DNA from 3 places in the Nonomuraea sp. IBHARD001 genome. Region 3 is predicted to be linked to each of the others. Evidence: riboswitches for the same ligand, from Rfam matches in the RefSeq annotation. Region 3 holds a riboswitch; each other region holds the start of a gene.
The links. Region 3 has a riboswitch for cyclic di-AMP ahead of ACTWNK_RS17740 (CHAP domain-containing protein). Riboswitches for the same ligand answer to the same signal wherever they lie in the genome.

Region 1: linked by a shared signal. The riboswitch ahead of ACTWNK_RS34190 (coiled-coil domain-containing protein) and the one ahead of ACTWNK_RS17740 (CHAP domain-containing protein) in region 3 are both predicted to bind cyclic di-AMP.
Region 2: linked by a shared signal. The riboswitch ahead of ACTWNK_RS35510 (hypothetical protein) and the one ahead of ACTWNK_RS17740 (CHAP domain-containing protein) in region 3 are both predicted to bind cyclic di-AMP.

Annotation. Positions count from the first base shown of each region.
Region 1 covers NZ_JBWBBW010000002.1:7,161,201-7,166,379, reverse strand. Annotated here, with positions in the region: gene ACTWNK_RS34205 (nucleotidyltransferase domain-containing protein) at 1-304, opposite strand, end outside; gene ACTWNK_RS34200 (hypothetical protein) at 430-825, shown strand; gene ACTWNK_RS34195 (SNIPE associated domain-containing protein) at 845-2,125, opposite strand; gene ACTWNK_RS34190 (coiled-coil domain-containing protein) at 2,207-3,187, opposite strand; cyclic di-AMP (ydaO/yuaA leader) riboswitch at 3,191-3,325, opposite strand; gene galT (galactose-1-phosphate uridylyltransferase) at 3,368-4,432, opposite strand; gene ACTWNK_RS34180 (DeoR/GlpR family DNA-binding transcription regulator) at 4,429-5,179, opposite strand, start outside.
Region 2 covers NZ_JBWBBW010000002.1:7,455,985-7,461,163, reverse strand. Annotated here, with positions in the region: gene ACTWNK_RS35530 (MFS transporter) at 1-226, shown strand, start outside; gene ACTWNK_RS35525 (RNA 2'-phosphotransferase) at 348-890, shown strand; gene ACTWNK_RS35520 (DUF1707 SHOCT-like domain-containing protein) at 923-1,555, opposite strand; gene ACTWNK_RS35515 (DUF5302 domain-containing protein) at 1,639-1,842, shown strand; cyclic di-AMP (ydaO/yuaA leader) riboswitch at 2,050-2,186, shown strand; gene ACTWNK_RS35510 (hypothetical protein) at 2,421-3,212, shown strand; gene ACTWNK_RS35505 (hypothetical protein) at 3,393-3,764, opposite strand; gene ACTWNK_RS35500 (roadblock/LC7 domain-containing protein) at 3,796-4,191, opposite strand; gene ACTWNK_RS35495 (hypothetical protein) at 4,230-5,057, opposite strand; gene ACTWNK_RS35490 (roadblock/LC7 domain-containing protein) at 5,061-5,179, opposite strand, start outside.
Region 3 covers NZ_JBWBBW010000002.1:3,410,304-3,415,482, forward strand. Annotated here, with positions in the region: gene ACTWNK_RS17735 (ABC transporter substrate-binding protein) at 1-296, opposite strand, end outside; gene ACTWNK_RS17740 (CHAP domain-containing protein) at 929-1,627, opposite strand; cyclic di-AMP (ydaO/yuaA leader) riboswitch at 1,643-1,779, opposite strand; gene ACTWNK_RS17745 (zinc-binding dehydrogenase) at 2,851-3,837, opposite strand; gene ACTWNK_RS17750 (Gfo/Idh/MocA family protein) at 3,913-4,869, opposite strand; gene ACTWNK_RS17755 (hypothetical protein) at 4,967-5,179, shown strand, end outside.

The sequences.
Region 1 (5,179 bases), 3.8 Mb from region 3:
GGTGCGCCCAGGTCAGATGCCGCACCCGCGCGTCGGCCAGTTCGCCCGCGACCAGGTAGGAGCAGTGCAGTCTCGCGGCGAGCGGGTCGGCGGCGTCCAGCTTCTCGTGCAGGGCGCGCAGCCTGCCGCTCTCCTCGTCGCCGGGCGCGCTCGCCAGCACCGCGAGCAGGTCGAGGTCGCTGCGGCCCTCCTGGTAGTCGCCGAGCGCCAGCGACCCGTGCGCCCACACCGCGACGGGGGGCACGGCCTCGGTGAGGGCGTCGACGAACGTGCGCAGCAGCCGGGTGGTGTCGTGATCGCTCATGGAGCTCCTCTGCAGGTGGATGTCAGGGGCGGTGAAAGCGGTCTGCAGGCAGCCGCCTGTTCCATGGTGGTGCACGGCACATCGTTCCGGACCGCTCGTTTCACACGATCGCACAGGAGATCCCGATGAACCGCACTCTGCGTACCCTGGCCGCCGCCACCGCCACCGCCGCTCTCCTGGCCGTCGGCGCTCCCGCGCTCGGCTCCGCGGCCCACGCCTCGGCCGGGCCCAGCTTCCTGTTCAACTACACCTTCAACGGGCACCTCAAGGTCGCCGGAGGCAACTTCACCGTCGATCGGCGCGTGTTCGTCGCGGTCAAGTTCAACTCGGGACGCACGGTGTTCTCCAAGTGGGTCGTCGCCAGGACGCACTCCATCACGCCAGGCGGAGCCGTGTACGTCGAGACGACCGTCGCGGCCCCGTGCGCCGGCGGCAAGAACGGCTACGCCCGCGCCTACGACGAGGCCACCGCCACCTGGTCGCCCAGGCTTCCCGTGGAGATCTGCCAGCGCATCGACTGACCCGCGAGCAGGTCCGGCGTCAGGGCGCATGCCGGGACTGGTGCCACTCCAACGCCTCCGGGGTGTCGCGGTACTCCAGGAGGTGGTGGCCGGAGATCCGCTCCAGCACCACCTTGACCTCGGCGGGCGTGATGTGGAAGAACTCCCTGCGCGGGTTGACCCGGTTGACCCGCCGGCTGCTCAGCTCGCTGTGCAATCGGCTCTCCAGGCCGACCGCGTCGTCGCTGAAGATCAGGGCATGGGTGTCGAACGTGAAGGGTACCGAGGCGTCGCCCAGTTCGCGCACCCTGTCCTGGGGTTCGAGCCTGCGGGTCATGCCGATCTTGACGATGTCCGGGCCGAACGCGCCGATGTTGGAGATCACGTACACATATCCGGCCCGCACATTGGCCTCGCGGGCCTCGACGTCGCCGACGGCCGCGCCGATCTCCTCCAGCTTGGCCCTGAGCTCCCCGGCTCCCCGCTCGTCGCCTCCGGCCAGCAGTTTGGCCAGCGCCGCTCGGTAGTGCGCCTCCTCCTTGCGCAGTCTGGCCTTCTCGCGCTCGAACTCCTTGCGGGCGGACTCCTCCTCGCGCTGGCGCTCGCGCTGCGCTCTGGAGCGTTCCTTCTCCTCCTCCTGCCTGGCCAGGTGGTCGGCCGTCAGCTCCAGCTCGTACAGGCGCAGGCGGTGGTACTCGCCGCTGACGTGGATGCTCATCGTCCGGCCGAGCTTGACGATCGTCTCGACGGCCTTCTCCAGCCGGTCGACCGACGACTGCAGCTTGTACGGGCGCATCGTGCGCACGCAGTTGTCGGCCTCGGCGTTGTAGGCGCGCAGCATCAGCCTGGAGAAGTCGCGCACCATCCTGCGCCCTTCGGCGAGCGATCCGTTGATCTGCCAGTTCGTGGCGCCGATCACGGCGGTGCCGTCCTTGGCCAGGGCCTTGATCCGGTTTCTGACCTGGGCGAGCCTGTCCCTGTAGGCGACGGCGTCGCTCAGCGGGTGGCGGTACTCGTACAGACCGGCCTCCTGCAGCAGCACGGTCTCCTCGGTGTGGATGATCTGCTGCTCGATCTCGCGCAGGCGTAGTGCGGCGTCGGCGACGGCGGCCTGCAGGCCGATGTGCTCCTGGCGCAGGGCCTGCGTCATCGCGGCCAGCCCGTCGCGCTCGGTCGCCGGGACGGCGGGCTGGACCGCGACCCAGAAGACCCAGCCGTCGGGCGCGGGCGGCCACGCGGGGCTCGGCCGCCACCCGGCAGGAGGACGCCAGCCCGCCGGGGGCTCGGGCCAGCCCGGCGGCGAATGAAAGCGGTACTCCACCGGCGCATCCTCCTCGTCACACGTGTCACAGAAGAGGACTGCCGTCACGGCCCGTCGGTTTACCGGTCGCGGCCCCGCGTCCTAGTACATCGAGATGTGCGGATGGTCGTAGTGGTTGGCCGTGATGCCGCCTCGGTTGGACATCGTGCGCCATCCCGAGCCCATGTTGATGCGCTGCCGCCAGATGACGTACTTCACGCCGAGCCGGTCCTTGTTCTTGATCGCCCAGGCCGAGATCCTGTCGCCCAGCGCCTGGTTGGCCGCGGAGGGCATCGAACCGCCCTGGCTCATCATGAAGTCGCACGCCCGGCCCAGCGGATGCTCGCCGCTGTCGTCGACGCGGTAGCAGCCCACCTGGTACGGCAGGTCGAAGTTCTTGCGGATGAGGTCGCGCATCAGGCGCATGCGAGGCGTGATGTTGTCGGCGCCGCTCGGCAGCTCGGGGGCCCAGCTGCCGTCGGAGCGGCGGCCGGTGCCGTAGGGCACGAGCCTGTCGAGGTTCTTCTGGATCTCGTCGATGAGGTCCTGTGCCTCCTCGCGCTGGCCCTCGACCTCGGCCGCGTCCTTGCGGATCTGGCCGGTGACGACCTGGGCGGCGTCGGCGGCCTGCTTGCGTTCGTCGCGTGCGGTGCTGAAGGAGGTGAGCACCGCCTCCTGCTGGCCGACGAGCTGCTCAAGGATGGCCGCGCCGCCCAGATTGCCGCCGAACGGCAGGCGCATGCCGCCGGTCGTGGCCTGGTAGCGCAGCTCGACGATCTCGCTGACCTGCTCCTGCGCGGTGACCAGCGCCTGCTCGGCGGCGGCCAGGCGCTTGTTCGCCTTCTTCTCCGACTCCTGCGCCTTGGCCAGTTGCACGCGCTTGGCGTTGTAGGCCTCGATCAGGCGGTCGACCTTCTTATTCTGCTTGGCCAGGTCGGCGCGGAGCTGCTTCTCCTTGGGCTTGGGCGCGGCTCCTGCGGTGGCGGGGGCGCAGACCAGGGCTGCCGCGCTCAGAACGCAGAGCGCCGTGCTGATGAAGCGTGGTGCCGTGCGGCGACGCGACGTGGGGGACGGGGCCGCCACGCACTCTCCTCTCCTCATGCCGACCGGGTTAGCTGACGGGTTCGGGCGGGAGGAGCCCTACCACCGAAGTGGATTCACCCCGAGGGAGTGGGTCCCCGGCTTCCGGGCAACACGCCCGGAACTAGGCGAGATGGATATTAGTGGTAAATGCAGCACCATGCGACTCTCCGCTGAGATCAATCAGTGATCTACCTGTGACCGCAGCCGCCGGGCCGCCTCCTCGGGCAGAACATCGTTGACGAAGGCGCCCATCGCCGACTCCGACCCGGCCAGATACTTCAACTTGCCCGGCGCCCGCCGGATGGAGAACAGCTCCAGATGCAGGTAGGCCAGCTCCCGACCCTCCCGGACCGGCGCCTGGTGCCAGGCCGACACATACGGCATGACCACCCCGAACAGTCCGTCCAGCCGCCGCAGCACATCGGTATAGAGCGGCCCGAACGCCCGCATCTCCGCCTCCGACAACGCCGCCAGATCGGGCACCTGCCGATGCGGATACAGATGCACCTCGTACGGCCAGCGCGCGGCGGCGGGCACGAACGCGGTCCAGTGCTCGTTGGCCGCGACGACGCGCTCGCCGAACGCCCGCTCGGCCGCGAGCACCTCGGCGAACAGCCCCGGCCTGCGCGCGGCGGCCCGCAGATGCAGACGGGTGCGCGGCGTGACATACGGATAGGCGTAGATCTGGCCGTGCGGATGGGCCAGGGTGATGCCGATCTCCTCGCCCCTGTTCTCGAAGCAGAACACCTGCTCGACGCCGGGCATCGCCGACAGCTCCGCCGTGCGGTCGGCCCAGGCGTGCATGACCAGCTCCACCTGCTCGGGCGCCAGCCGGGAGAAGGAGGAGGCGTGCTCGGAGGTGAAGCAGACCACCTCGCAGCGCCCGAGCCCCGGCCGTACCTCGCTCAGCCCGCCCGCCTCGCCGTGCGCGCCCGGGAGGGGGCCGAAGGAGGGGAAGCGGTTCTCGAAGACGACCACGTCGTAGGAGCCGGCCGGGATCTCCGACAGCCGGCCCGGCGCCGACGGGCACAGCGGGCACTCGTCGGCGGGCGGCAGGAACGTCCTGCTCTGCCGATGCCCGGCCATGGCCACCCACTCGCCGGTCAGCGGGTCCAGGCGCAGCTCGGAGGCGGGCGGGCGCGGCGGCAGCTCCCGCAGGTCGCGGGCGTCGCGCACGGCGGAGTCCGAGTGGTCGAAGTAGAACAGCTCCCTGCCGTCGGCCAGGTGGGTAAGCGTGCGCTTCACGAGGGGTCCTCCGCGATGATCAGACGGTCGCCGAACTCGGCCCTGGCCTCTTCCTGCAAGGCGGCGTCGCTGACCACCACGTCGGCGGCGTCCAGGCCGGTGATGGTGCTGATGCCGACCATGCCCCACTTGGTGTGGTCGACCGGCACCACCAGCCGGTGCGCGGAGGCGACGAGCGCACGGTCGGTCTCGGCCTCCAGCAGGTTGGGCGTGGTGAACCCGGCCCTCGGGCTCATGCCGTGCACGCCGAGGAACAGCGTGTCGACGTGCAGGTCGCGGATGGCGGTGACCGCGACGGGTCCGACGAGCGCGTCGGAGGGCGTGCGCACCCCGCCGGTCAGCACGACCGTGCGGTCGGCGCGCGGATGGCGGTGGAAGACCTCGGCGACCGGGATCGAGTTGGTGACGACGGTCAGCTCGGGCACGTCGGTCAGGTGATGGGCCAGCGCCCACGTGGTCGTGCCCGCGGACAGGGCGACCGAGGTGCCCGGCGCGACCAGTTCGGCGGCGCGGCGGGCGATGGCGTCCTTCTCCGGCTGCTGCCTGCCGGACTTGGCGGCGAAGCCCGGCTCCTCGGCCGAGCCGGGCCCGGCCACGGTCGCGCCGCCGTGCACCTTCTGCAGCAGGCCGCGCTCGGCGAGGAGCTCCAGGTCCCTGCGGATCGTCATGTCCGAGACGCCGAGTTCGCGGACCAGGTCGGCCACGCGGACGCCGCCGCTCCTGCGCACGCGTTCGACGATCGCCTGC
Region 2 (5,179 bases), 4.0 Mb from region 3:
GAACGCCGCGGCCACACCGAGCCAGGGCGTGGCGGGAGTCGCCACGATCACCTACGTGTCCGGCCTGGTCGCACCCGCCGCGACCGGCTGGATCGCAAGCCTGACCTCGCTGCCCTTCGCGTTCGGCGTCATCGTGGCGGTCACTCTGGCGATGGCGGCCCTTGCGGGCGCGCTGCGGCCTGCGAGGATCAGGGAAGATGACCGGGTCGTCGCAGCGGCGCACTGAGGTCATCGCAGACGCCTGTACGGCCGCCGTTTCGTCGGGGTTTCGGCGGTCGTACAGGTCATCCGGGCGGGCGCGACTATCCGCTGGCCGCCGTGCCGCCGCCGGCCGTATCGTGCCGGACGTGGACGACAGGCGGATGGTGAAGATTTCCAAGTACCTCTCCAGGCACCTGCGCCACCAGCCTGGGCGCATCGGGATCGAGCTCGACCCGCAGGGCTGGGTGCCGGTCGAGGAGTTGCTCGCCGCGGCGGGCGCACACGGATTCGCGATCAGCAGGGACGAACTGGAGCAGGTCGTCGAGCTCAACGACAAACGCCGCTACGTGCTCGAGGACGGGCGGATCAGGGCGAGCCAGGGGCACACGGTCGAGGTGGACCTCGACCTCCCGGTGGCGACGCCTCCCGCATGGCTCTTCCACGGCACCGTGCACAGGCATCTGCCCGCGATCACCGAGCAGGGCCTGCTGCCGATGCGACGGCTGCACGTGCACCTGTCGCCGGACAGGGAGACCGCGCGGCGGGTCGGCGCCCGCAAGGGGCCGCCCGTGGTGCTGAGCGTACGGGCGGGCGCCATGCACGCCGAAGGGCACGAGTTCAGGCTGAGCGCCAACGGCGTCTGGCTGGCCGCGCACGTGCCGCCGCAGTTCCTGACGCTCCCGGAGTGAGCTCCAAGGGGGGTAGGTGCCGCCCGGCTGGTTCAGGTGTCGTCGTCGGTGTTCTGCTTGATGGCCTTGGCCCGCTTCAGGGGCTTGCGCCTGACGTCGACGCCGCCCCAGAAGGCCAGGCCGGTGACGGTGATGCGGGGAGCGTTCTCGATGCCGGGCCCGTCGGCCTTGGTGTCGAAGCCGCCCATGATGCCCAGTCCGGTCGTGCGGACGTCGGCGTCCTCGGGGGCGATCACACTGACGCCGCCCATGACGGCGATCGCGTAGATCGTCACATCGCGCTCGGCGAACACCGCCTCGCGCAGGTCGACGGTCCCGCCGCCCCAGACGGCGACGGCGGTGAAGCCCCTGCCCACCCGCCAGCGGCCCCTGCGCCTGAACCCGCCCATGAAGCCGAGCGCCCACCTGCTCACCCTGGAGCCCTCGGGATGCGGATCGAACCTGCGCGCCGACCGCTCGACCGCTGTGACGGCGGGCAGGTCGCGGGTGAGTGGTTCGAGATCGGCGTAGGTCTTGGCGGTGTAGACGGAGTCGAGTCGTTCCTGGAACTCCACCATCGCCAGACGCCCCTCTCCGGCCGCGTGGCGGAGGACGGCCGCCGCCTGATCGCGGTCTTGGTCGGAAATGCGCATCTCGCGGTGATCGCGGTCGGGAAGGGGGGCCATGACTGGATCGTAGCCGCCCCGGTTTCGCGGCGCGGTCCGCCGGTGTGCGAAGCTTTGTGCGTCCCCAAGACCAGGAGGTCCTCATGGCTGAAGTCCCAGCTGAACCAGACGCTACCGAGGGTCCCGAGGACGAGCTGAAGCGCAAGTTCCGCGAGGCGTTGGCACGCAAGCAGGCGCAGCAGGCCGACTCGGGGGCCGGCGGTAAGGGCAAGGATCCGTCGAAGATCCACGGGGTGCACAGCAGGGCGGGCGGCAAGCGCTCCTTCCGCCGCAAGAGCGGCGGCTGAACGGCGGCAACACAGGAGGGTACGGCAAGTCCGTGCCCTCCTTTTTCATGTCCGGGATCATGCTTTGGCCGCGATCTCCATGACCATTCCAGGGCGATAAAGGTAGATCTTTACACCATTTCATGGGTTTGCTTTTGCTTTTCCGCCAAATGCCCCATACAGTCCTAAGCGTTATCAGCTGGTGACCTGGACCTTCGTAAGGAAGGCAGCCGGCTGACGCCGAGTCCCGCGAGAGCGGGAGCCGGGGACCCATGTCCCTTGGGGTGAGTCCGACCTGCGGGTCGGTAGGGCATCTCCACGCCCGAACCCGTCAGCTAACCCGGTAGGCGCGATGGAGAGGACTTTCCCCTGTGAACGAGCTCGCCGCGACCCCCCGCGTCGCTTCCCCAGCGTACGATCGCCCAGCTTCCGCCGCCTTGTAGGCCGGCGTTCCCTGAACTTTCTCGCACCATCCCCCGCGCTCGTCGCGATGCGTAGCGTCCGTTAGGCCTTTGCCCGGCTACGCCATTCTTTGATCGCTTTTTCGACGATCATTCGCGAGCGCCTGCCCTGTCGCCGTACGAAGGATTTCGTTTTTCATGAACGCCCGTTTTGGCATGCGCGTTTCCGCCGTTCTCGCTGGTTCCCTGATCGCCGCCTCCGTGGTCGCAGGCGCTGGATCCACGGCTCACGCCGACACAGACACCGACAAGAAGGTGCTGCTCAAGGGCAACACCACCGCGTCCTACTTCTGGGACGACTCCTCCGGCCGCGCCGGTGACACCGGTCTGCCCGCCAGCGGCAAGCCGATGCAGAAGGGTCTGGCCGCCAGCCCCAGCTGGCCCCTGATGACCGAGGGCTATGTCGTCTACAAGGGCAAGAAGGCGCCGTTCTTCGTCGGCGACCGCGGTCCGGGCACCCCCTCCAACCGGGGCATCATGCTCGACCTCGACGCCAAGACCTTCGCCCAGCTCACCGGCGGCTCCTTCAACAGCCGCACGCTCGGCGTCGACGGCGTCGGCGGCCAGGGCCACATCAAGGTCCAGTACGTCATCACGAAGTGGGGCTCGGGCAAGGGCAAGAAGAACCACCCGGTCTCCTTCTCCTCCGGCGCCTACAAGCGTCACGACGCCAACCCGGCCAAGCCGCCGGTCGTCGCCGAGGCCAAGGCCGAGGTCGAGAAGAAGAGCGAGCCCGCCGAGAAGCAGGCGGCGGCGGCTCCCGCCGCGGAGAAGACGCAGAAGCTGGACGCCACCGCGGCCGCGATGAAGACCGACACCGCCGACGACAGCCACAACGGCACGGCCCTGGTGCTCGTCGGCGGCTTGGCACTGCTGGGCGGCGGACTGTTCCTCGGCCGCGACCGCATCCGCCGCTTCGTCCGAGGCTAGACGCCCTGCCGTCGGCTCGCCGGGCCCGCACTCGTCGTACACGGTGAGCAGAACGCGCTCGTGCGGATCGACGGGGGCCGGGCGACCGCTGCGGCGTTGCCCGGCGGGCAGATCCCGCTCCCGTGGCACGGCCCGTGCCCGCCGCGCCGCCGGGAGCGGGCCGTGCCACGAAGGCGCGGGTCAGATCTCCAGCTTCTCCTCGATGGCCCGCAGCTGGTGGCGGGCCATCGCCAGGTTCGCCCGGCCCCGGTCCAGGGCCAGGTAGAGGAACAGGCCCTTGCCGCCCCTGCCGGTGATCGGGCGGATGAGGTGGTACTGCGAGCCGAGCGTGATGAGGATGTCCTCGATGGACTCCTTGATACCGAGGGAGTCCATCGTGCGCATCTTGGCCTTGACGACCTCGGTGTTCCCGGCGGCGGCGATCTGCAGGTCGAGATCCTTCGAGCCGCCGAGCGCGCCGAGCGCCATGCCGCTGCTGTAGTCGACGACGACCGAACCGACCGCACCGTCGATCGTCATCATCTCCTTGAGCGAGACGTCGATGCTGGCCATGAGTGCCTCCAGATGAGGGTTGGGATGGGTGTTACGGGGTGACGGACGGACCACTTGGCGTCCGCGATGCGATGACGGCGAGCCTGTCCGCCGACTTGCGGCCCTCCAGTCGCAGCAGCCCGAGATTGGCGCCGGGCTCGGCCAGGACCGTGAGGACGAGAGTGGGGCCCGCCGCGTAGAAGACGGCGAAGCCGGCCGTACCTGAGATGAGCGTCTCTTCGAGTGCGCCCTTCTCGGCCAGCGTGGTCATACGGCGGCTGAGGGCGAGCAGCGCGGAGGAGAGCGCGGCGGTCTGCTCGGCGGCCTCGCCGATCCTGTCGCAGGCGACGGTCAGCCCGTCGACCGTGCACACGACACTGCCGCTGACGTCGGGGGTGTGCTCACGCAGCCTGCGCATCTCCCTGAGCACGTCTTCGCGTAGCTCCACTGGGGGTCTCCTCGCGTTGCGCTTGAGTGAGGGGAACCTCACGACAACTCCTCCAGGGCCTTCTTCAGCCGGAGCAGCATGGTCATATCGGTCGGCTCCGCCGTGGGTACCGGCGGCAGCTCGGGCCGTTGGTCGGGCCCCGCGGCCTCACGCCTGGGCAGCGAGCCCCGCGTCGCCTGCGCCTGCACCGTCTGGCCCTGCACGGCCTGCGCGGGCGCGGGCGGCGGCGACTGCAGCAGCCCGGCCGCCCCCAGCTGCCGTACGGCGAGCAGCATCGAGTACGCCGGACGCCCGAGCCGCTTGGCCAGGTCCATCGGGCTGGAGGCGCGGTCGGCGTGGACCAGGACCTCCCATTGCAGATCCGTGAGCACCACCCGATCGCCGGGCAGTCTCGGGACCGGCACCACGGGGACGGTGTCGAGTTCGGCAGAGGACCAGACCTGTGCCAACTGTGCTCTCCTTCGTGCGCACTCCCGGATCAGTCCGGGAACCTCGAAGTACCACTGGGCGCCGAGCCAGTGCCGCTCACCCGGCCTGAACTTCGGCCTGGGGGCGCCTTTGACCGGCAGGAGGAAGAACGCGGCGTCGAGAACGGCGCCGAGCACGCAGTACTGCAACTCGCCGAGGGTGAGCACACCTTCGGCGACGAGCTGGTCGCCACCGCCCTCGCGTTGCGCCCGGCGCAGCGCCGTGCCCGACACCCGGCCGTTGGCCAGCAGGATGTCCTCGACCTTCGGCGTCTGGGCACTGTCGATATAGGTGACCTTGCCGCCGGTGAGATAGATCGTGCCCGCTCTGCCGATCTTGAGCGAGCCCGTGGCCCGTTCGGCGGCTATGCCTTTGAGTAGCGTCTCCAGGGGTGGCATGGCTCACGTCGTCAACCGGCAGGAGATGGCTTGGAGCCGGTGTCGTGCCAGGGCGAGGTTGGAGCGGTCGAGGTCGAGACGCAGATAGATGACCAGCGGTCCGTCGAAGACCGTTTCCAGAG
Region 3 (5,179 bases):
TGCAGCTTCTGCAGCAGCTGGGGGAGGTAGACGTCCTCGTAGCGGTCGGTGAGGTTCTTGTAGTCGATCTGCAGGTCGGGGTGCTCGGCGTTCCACTTCTTGACCGCCGTGTCGTAGCCGAAGTTCTCGCCGCCGCCGAACGTGTGCACCTTGATGGTGACCTTCTCCGCAGGGGCCGCGGGGGCGCCGTCGGCCGCCTCGGGCGCCTCCGCCTGGCCGCCGCCGCACGCCGCCGTCATCGCGACCGCGACCGCCAGCACCGCGGCCGCCGCCATGCGGCGCTTGTCGTTCTTCATTCCGGACCCCTCTCAGGTGGACATCCGAATGGTGGGGGGTGATGTTATGGGAGCGCTCCCACGAAGGGTGGACGAGGGGAGGGGTGGTCGTCAATATCCCGAAACGCAACCGTTACGTAGTCGGCGTTTCGTGGGGGTGTAAGGGGGTGTTGGGGGAGGTAAGGGATTTATGGGCTTATAGCGGGTTTTGGGAGCGCTCCCATATCAGGAGTGCTCAGGGGGCACAGAAGGGGGCTACTCGGCGCGCGAGGGCGGAGAGCTCCTCGATGGGGGAGCTCCTGGATGGGAGAGCTTCGGGTGGAGGGAAGGGCTCTTGTATGGGAGAGCTCCTGTGTGGAAGGGCTCCCGGTGGATGGGAGGGCTCCTGGATGAGGGAACGGCGACCAGAAGGGGGCGGGGCAGGCGGGGCGATGTAGGGGAGCGGCGGCCAGGGGGCGGGGCGGGGGGAGTGGAGGTGATGTGGGGAACGGCGACGCCCGGTCCCATCGGGGTGGAGTGGGACCGGGCGTCACCAGCCGGGACACCGCGACCGGGGGCGTGGCCGGGGTGTCGGCTATCGGAGTGGGCTTCTAGGGGATCACCCTCGGGGGGCTCCGGGATGAGGCTTGGGAAGGGGGCTTCGTGGGGTCGGATCAGCCGCTGTAGGTCGGGTAGCCGTAGCCGACGACCTGGGACTTGGGCCGGACGCGCTCCTCCACCTTGCCGTTGCCGGTGTTGCCCTCGACGGTGGTGATGGTGCCGTTGCCGTTGTCCTTCTGGACGATGCCGACGTGCTGGATCGAGCCCAGGTTCTTCTTGCCGGCCCAGTTGTAGAACACGATCGCGCCCGGCTTGGCCTTGGCGCCCCAGCGCTTGTTGTTCTTGAACCAGTTGGCGTAGGTCACGGTGTAGGCGTCCCAGCCGACCTGGGTACGGGCGCCGCTGTGCTCGCCGACCCAGGAGACGAACATCGCACACCAGGCGGCGTTCGCGTAGGCCTTGGGGGAGCCGCCGTCACGTGCGACGGTCTCCTGGGCGCGCTTGGACTCCATGTACCACTTGTGGAACTTGGTGCCGCCGCCCTTGGAGTTCTCGGAGATGCCGATCTGCTCCTTGGCGAGTGCGAGCACCTGCTTGGCGGTCGGCATCGTGGCGGTCTTCTCGGTCTTGACCTGACCGGAGATCGGCCCTGCCTTGGCGAGGGCGCCCGCTGCGGGCTTGGTCTCGGGGGAGACGGTGCCGGCCTGAGCCTGTGCGACCCCGCCGCCGAAAGTGGCGGCGAACACTGCGGCGCCGAGTGCGGCGCGGGCGTAGGTCATGGTCGAGGCACGGCGAATACGGTATACGGCCATGGTGCGGGGGACTCCTTGCTAGCTTCCTGCCGCTTACCGGGTTAGCTGACGGGTTCGGACGTGAAGCTGCCCTACGGCACGTGCTGTGCCGATTCACCCCAAGGGATATTGGGTCCCCGGTTCCATACATCTGGATTCAGCGGTCACAGGGGTAAACCTGTGATGTTGGCAATGTCTGGCATACGTCTCTTAGGGGGATGCATGCCGCGAGTGACTTGAAGGTAAGCGATGTGGCAAGAGAGTGACAAATCGGTAACGCCCAGAAGTCCACTTCCAGTCCCCGCATGCCCGTAGCCGTAGGCAATACAGGTTTTACCTGCGGTTTTCCGACCCGCACCCCAGCCTGTGAGCCCTGATGCACGTGTGACACATGTGATTGCCATCCGGGCGAACCCGAGGCCCCACCTTGAGCCGAAGGGGCCAAGGGTCAAGCCAAGGCATGCCCGAAGTGCACCTGGCGGCCCGGGATCGGACGTGCGCGGGCGGAGTGAGGCGAGGCAGGGCGAGGCGACGAGGCGGGGTGAGGCGAGGCAGTGTGAGGCAGGGGGAGGCGACGAGGCGGGGCGAGGCAGGGCGAGGTAAAGCGATGGCGGAGCGGGTGAAGGAGGCGGGCTGCGGGGGAGCGTGGGCAAGGCAGGGCAAACTGGGGCGCTTCCAGCACGCGCAAGTAAGAGCGCAACCCAAACCCGGCCCAGATCCGGCACGCGAGGCCAAGGCCCGATCACATGTCCTGCCTGGCCCAATCCAAGTGCGAGCAAGCCTGATCAAGCGGTCGCGGGCCAAATCAGGAGCAGGCGAGCCTGATCAATGGCGGCAAACCCGATCAATGGCGGCAAACCCCCGACCGAGGAAGGCAAGCCCATCGAGGGCGGCAAGCCTGATCGAGGGCGGCGAACCCGATCGAGCGAGGGCAGCGTCTCTGATCTCGCGCTGGACGCCAGTTCGTCCCTGCCTGGCCGGCCCACCCAAAGGGGTGAGCCCCGCAGTGCCGCGCGCACGCACGTCCGGCACGCCCAGCGCACACAGCCCTGCCCAAGCTCAGCCTCGCCCTCCTTCGTCCGAGCCCTGTCGGGTGCTCGTCGCCACCCCAGAACCTCAGCAGCGCCACTCCGGAACCCCCAAACATCCCGGGCCCCAAACAGCCCCGGCCCCAAGCCCCCCAAGCCCTACCCCACCCCCCTCCCCTCACCCCCGCCCTGCGCGCCGTACCAAAAGCCCACCCCTCAAGGCACCAGCACCACCTTCCCCTTCGTCCCCCGCGTCTCCAGGGCCGTGTGCGCCGCTGCCGCGTCCTTGAGCGCGTACACCTCGACCGCCGGTGTGAGGCGCCCCGACGCCAGAGCCTCCAGGGACGCCTCCTCCAGCCCCCGCAAGCCGCCGGGGCGGCGAAGCACCCGGGGGCCGATGCCCACCGATGCGGTGATGCCCAGGCGGTACAGGTCGTCGGTGGTGATCCAGGTGGCGTTGCCGTCGCCGCTGGAGCCGCCCAGCAGGACGATGCGGCCGCCGATGCCGAGGAGGTCCATCGTCTTGCGGCCGGTTTCGCCGCCGACGCCGTCGAGGACGAGGGTGAGGTCGCGGTCGCCGAGTGCGGTGCGTACGCGGTCGGGCCACCTGGACTTGAGGTAGTCGACGGCGTAGTCGGCGCCGAGTTCGATGACCCGTTCGGTCTTGGCGGGGCCTCCGGCCAGGCCGATGACCAGGGCTCCGGCGTTGCGCGCGGCCTGGACGAGCAGGCTGCCCATGCCTCCGGCCGCCGCGGTGATCAGTACGGCGTCCTGGGCGGAGATGTTCGCGGTCTCCAGGACGCCGATCGTGGTACGCCCGGTGCCGATCATCGCGACGGCGGCCTCGAAGCCCACATGGGCGGGCACCTCGTGCAGTGCGCCGGCATCCCGTACGGCGAGCTCGGCATAACCGCCGGGCACGAAGCCGAGGTGGGTCACCACGCGCCGGCCGAGCCAGTGCGGCGGCGTGCCTTCGCCGAGCGCCTCCACCACCCCGGCGACCTCGCGACCGGGGATGGTGGGCAGGTCGGGCAGGGCGAACGGGCCTCCGGCCTTGCCCTGGCGCAGGGTCGTGTCGACCAGGTGCACCCCGGCGGCCTTGACCCGGATGAGCACCTGACCGGGACCGGGCACGGGATCGGCCACCTGCTCGTGCACGAGGTTGGCGGCCGGCCCGAAGGCGTGCAGGCGTACGGCGTACATGAGGACCTCCAGGAGGGGGCGGAGACGATGCCCTCATGCTGCAACCTCAAGAGCGGTTCAGGTCAATCCCGCACGTCACCGCGCCCCCAGCCGACCACGCAGCTCCTCCAGCAGGCGCATCATCGCCAGGCTCTCGTCGAGCGGCATGACCGCGCTCTCCGTACGCCCCTCGGCCAAGGCGACCGCCACCTCGCGCACCTCCCCCGCGTACCCGTTGTCCGCGGGATCCAGCAGGTGCTCCTCCTGCACGCCGGGGCCGCTCAGCGTGATGCGGCGCGGCGCCCAGAAGGGGGCGTCGATGTCGGCGCGCAGCGTCGTCCCGGCCACCGATGCCGTGTTGCACAGGGGGCTGAGCAGCGAGGTGTCGGCCAGGGCGCGGGCGCCGTCGGCGTAGGTGAGCAGCACCCCGGCCTCCGCGTCCACGCCGGAGGGCGCGAGCGACCCGGTGACATGCGCGCCGACCGGCTCGCCGAGCAGCAACTGCGCCAGGCCGAGCGGGTAGATCCCCAGGTCGAGCAGGACACCACCCCCTGTCGAAGGACTCCACAGCCGATGCCCGGCCTCGTACGGCAGCGCGAAGCCGAACGACGCCCGCACCGACCGGATGCCGCCGAACCGTTCGTCACGCGCCAGCAGTCGCACGAGCGGGTTGAAGCGCATCCACATGGCCTCCATGAGGAACACGCCCGCGGCCCTGGCCAGGGCCACCATGCGTTCGGCGTCGGCCACGGTGGCGGCCAGCGGCTTCTCGCACAGGACGGCCTTGCCGTGTGCGATGGCGAGTTCGGCCACCTCCAGGTGCTGGGCGTGCGGCGTGGCGACGTACACGGCGTCGACGGCGGGATCGGCGCACAGCTCCAGGTAGGAACCGTATGCGGCGTCGGCCCCGAGGTCGGCGGCCAGGGCCGACGCCCGCTGCCTGCTGCGTGAGCCGACGGCGGCCACGCGCATGCCGGGCTCGGCCGCGATCACCGCGCCCACGGTCCTGGCGATCCCGCCGGTCGCCGCGATGCCCCACGAGATGTTCTTCACCGCATTGCCTCCACCCTCTGCCTGGCTGACCAGCGTCATGGTGTCGTGTGTGACATGGCAGATGCAAGCCAGGGATGATCGTGATGGAATACCGCGAATGGACCGAGCACGTCAGTTCCTCGGCGAGATGCTGGTGTGGTGTTTCGGTGTCGTCGTGCTCACCGGAGCCTTCCTCGTCTTCCACTACACGCCGGACGGCGGGACCGTGATCTACGACGGCTCCTACGAGCCGCTGCGGGGCACGCCGATGAGCGGCGCCTACTCCTCGAGCCTCGACCTGGCCTTCGAGGTGCGCGGCGGCCTGCTCATG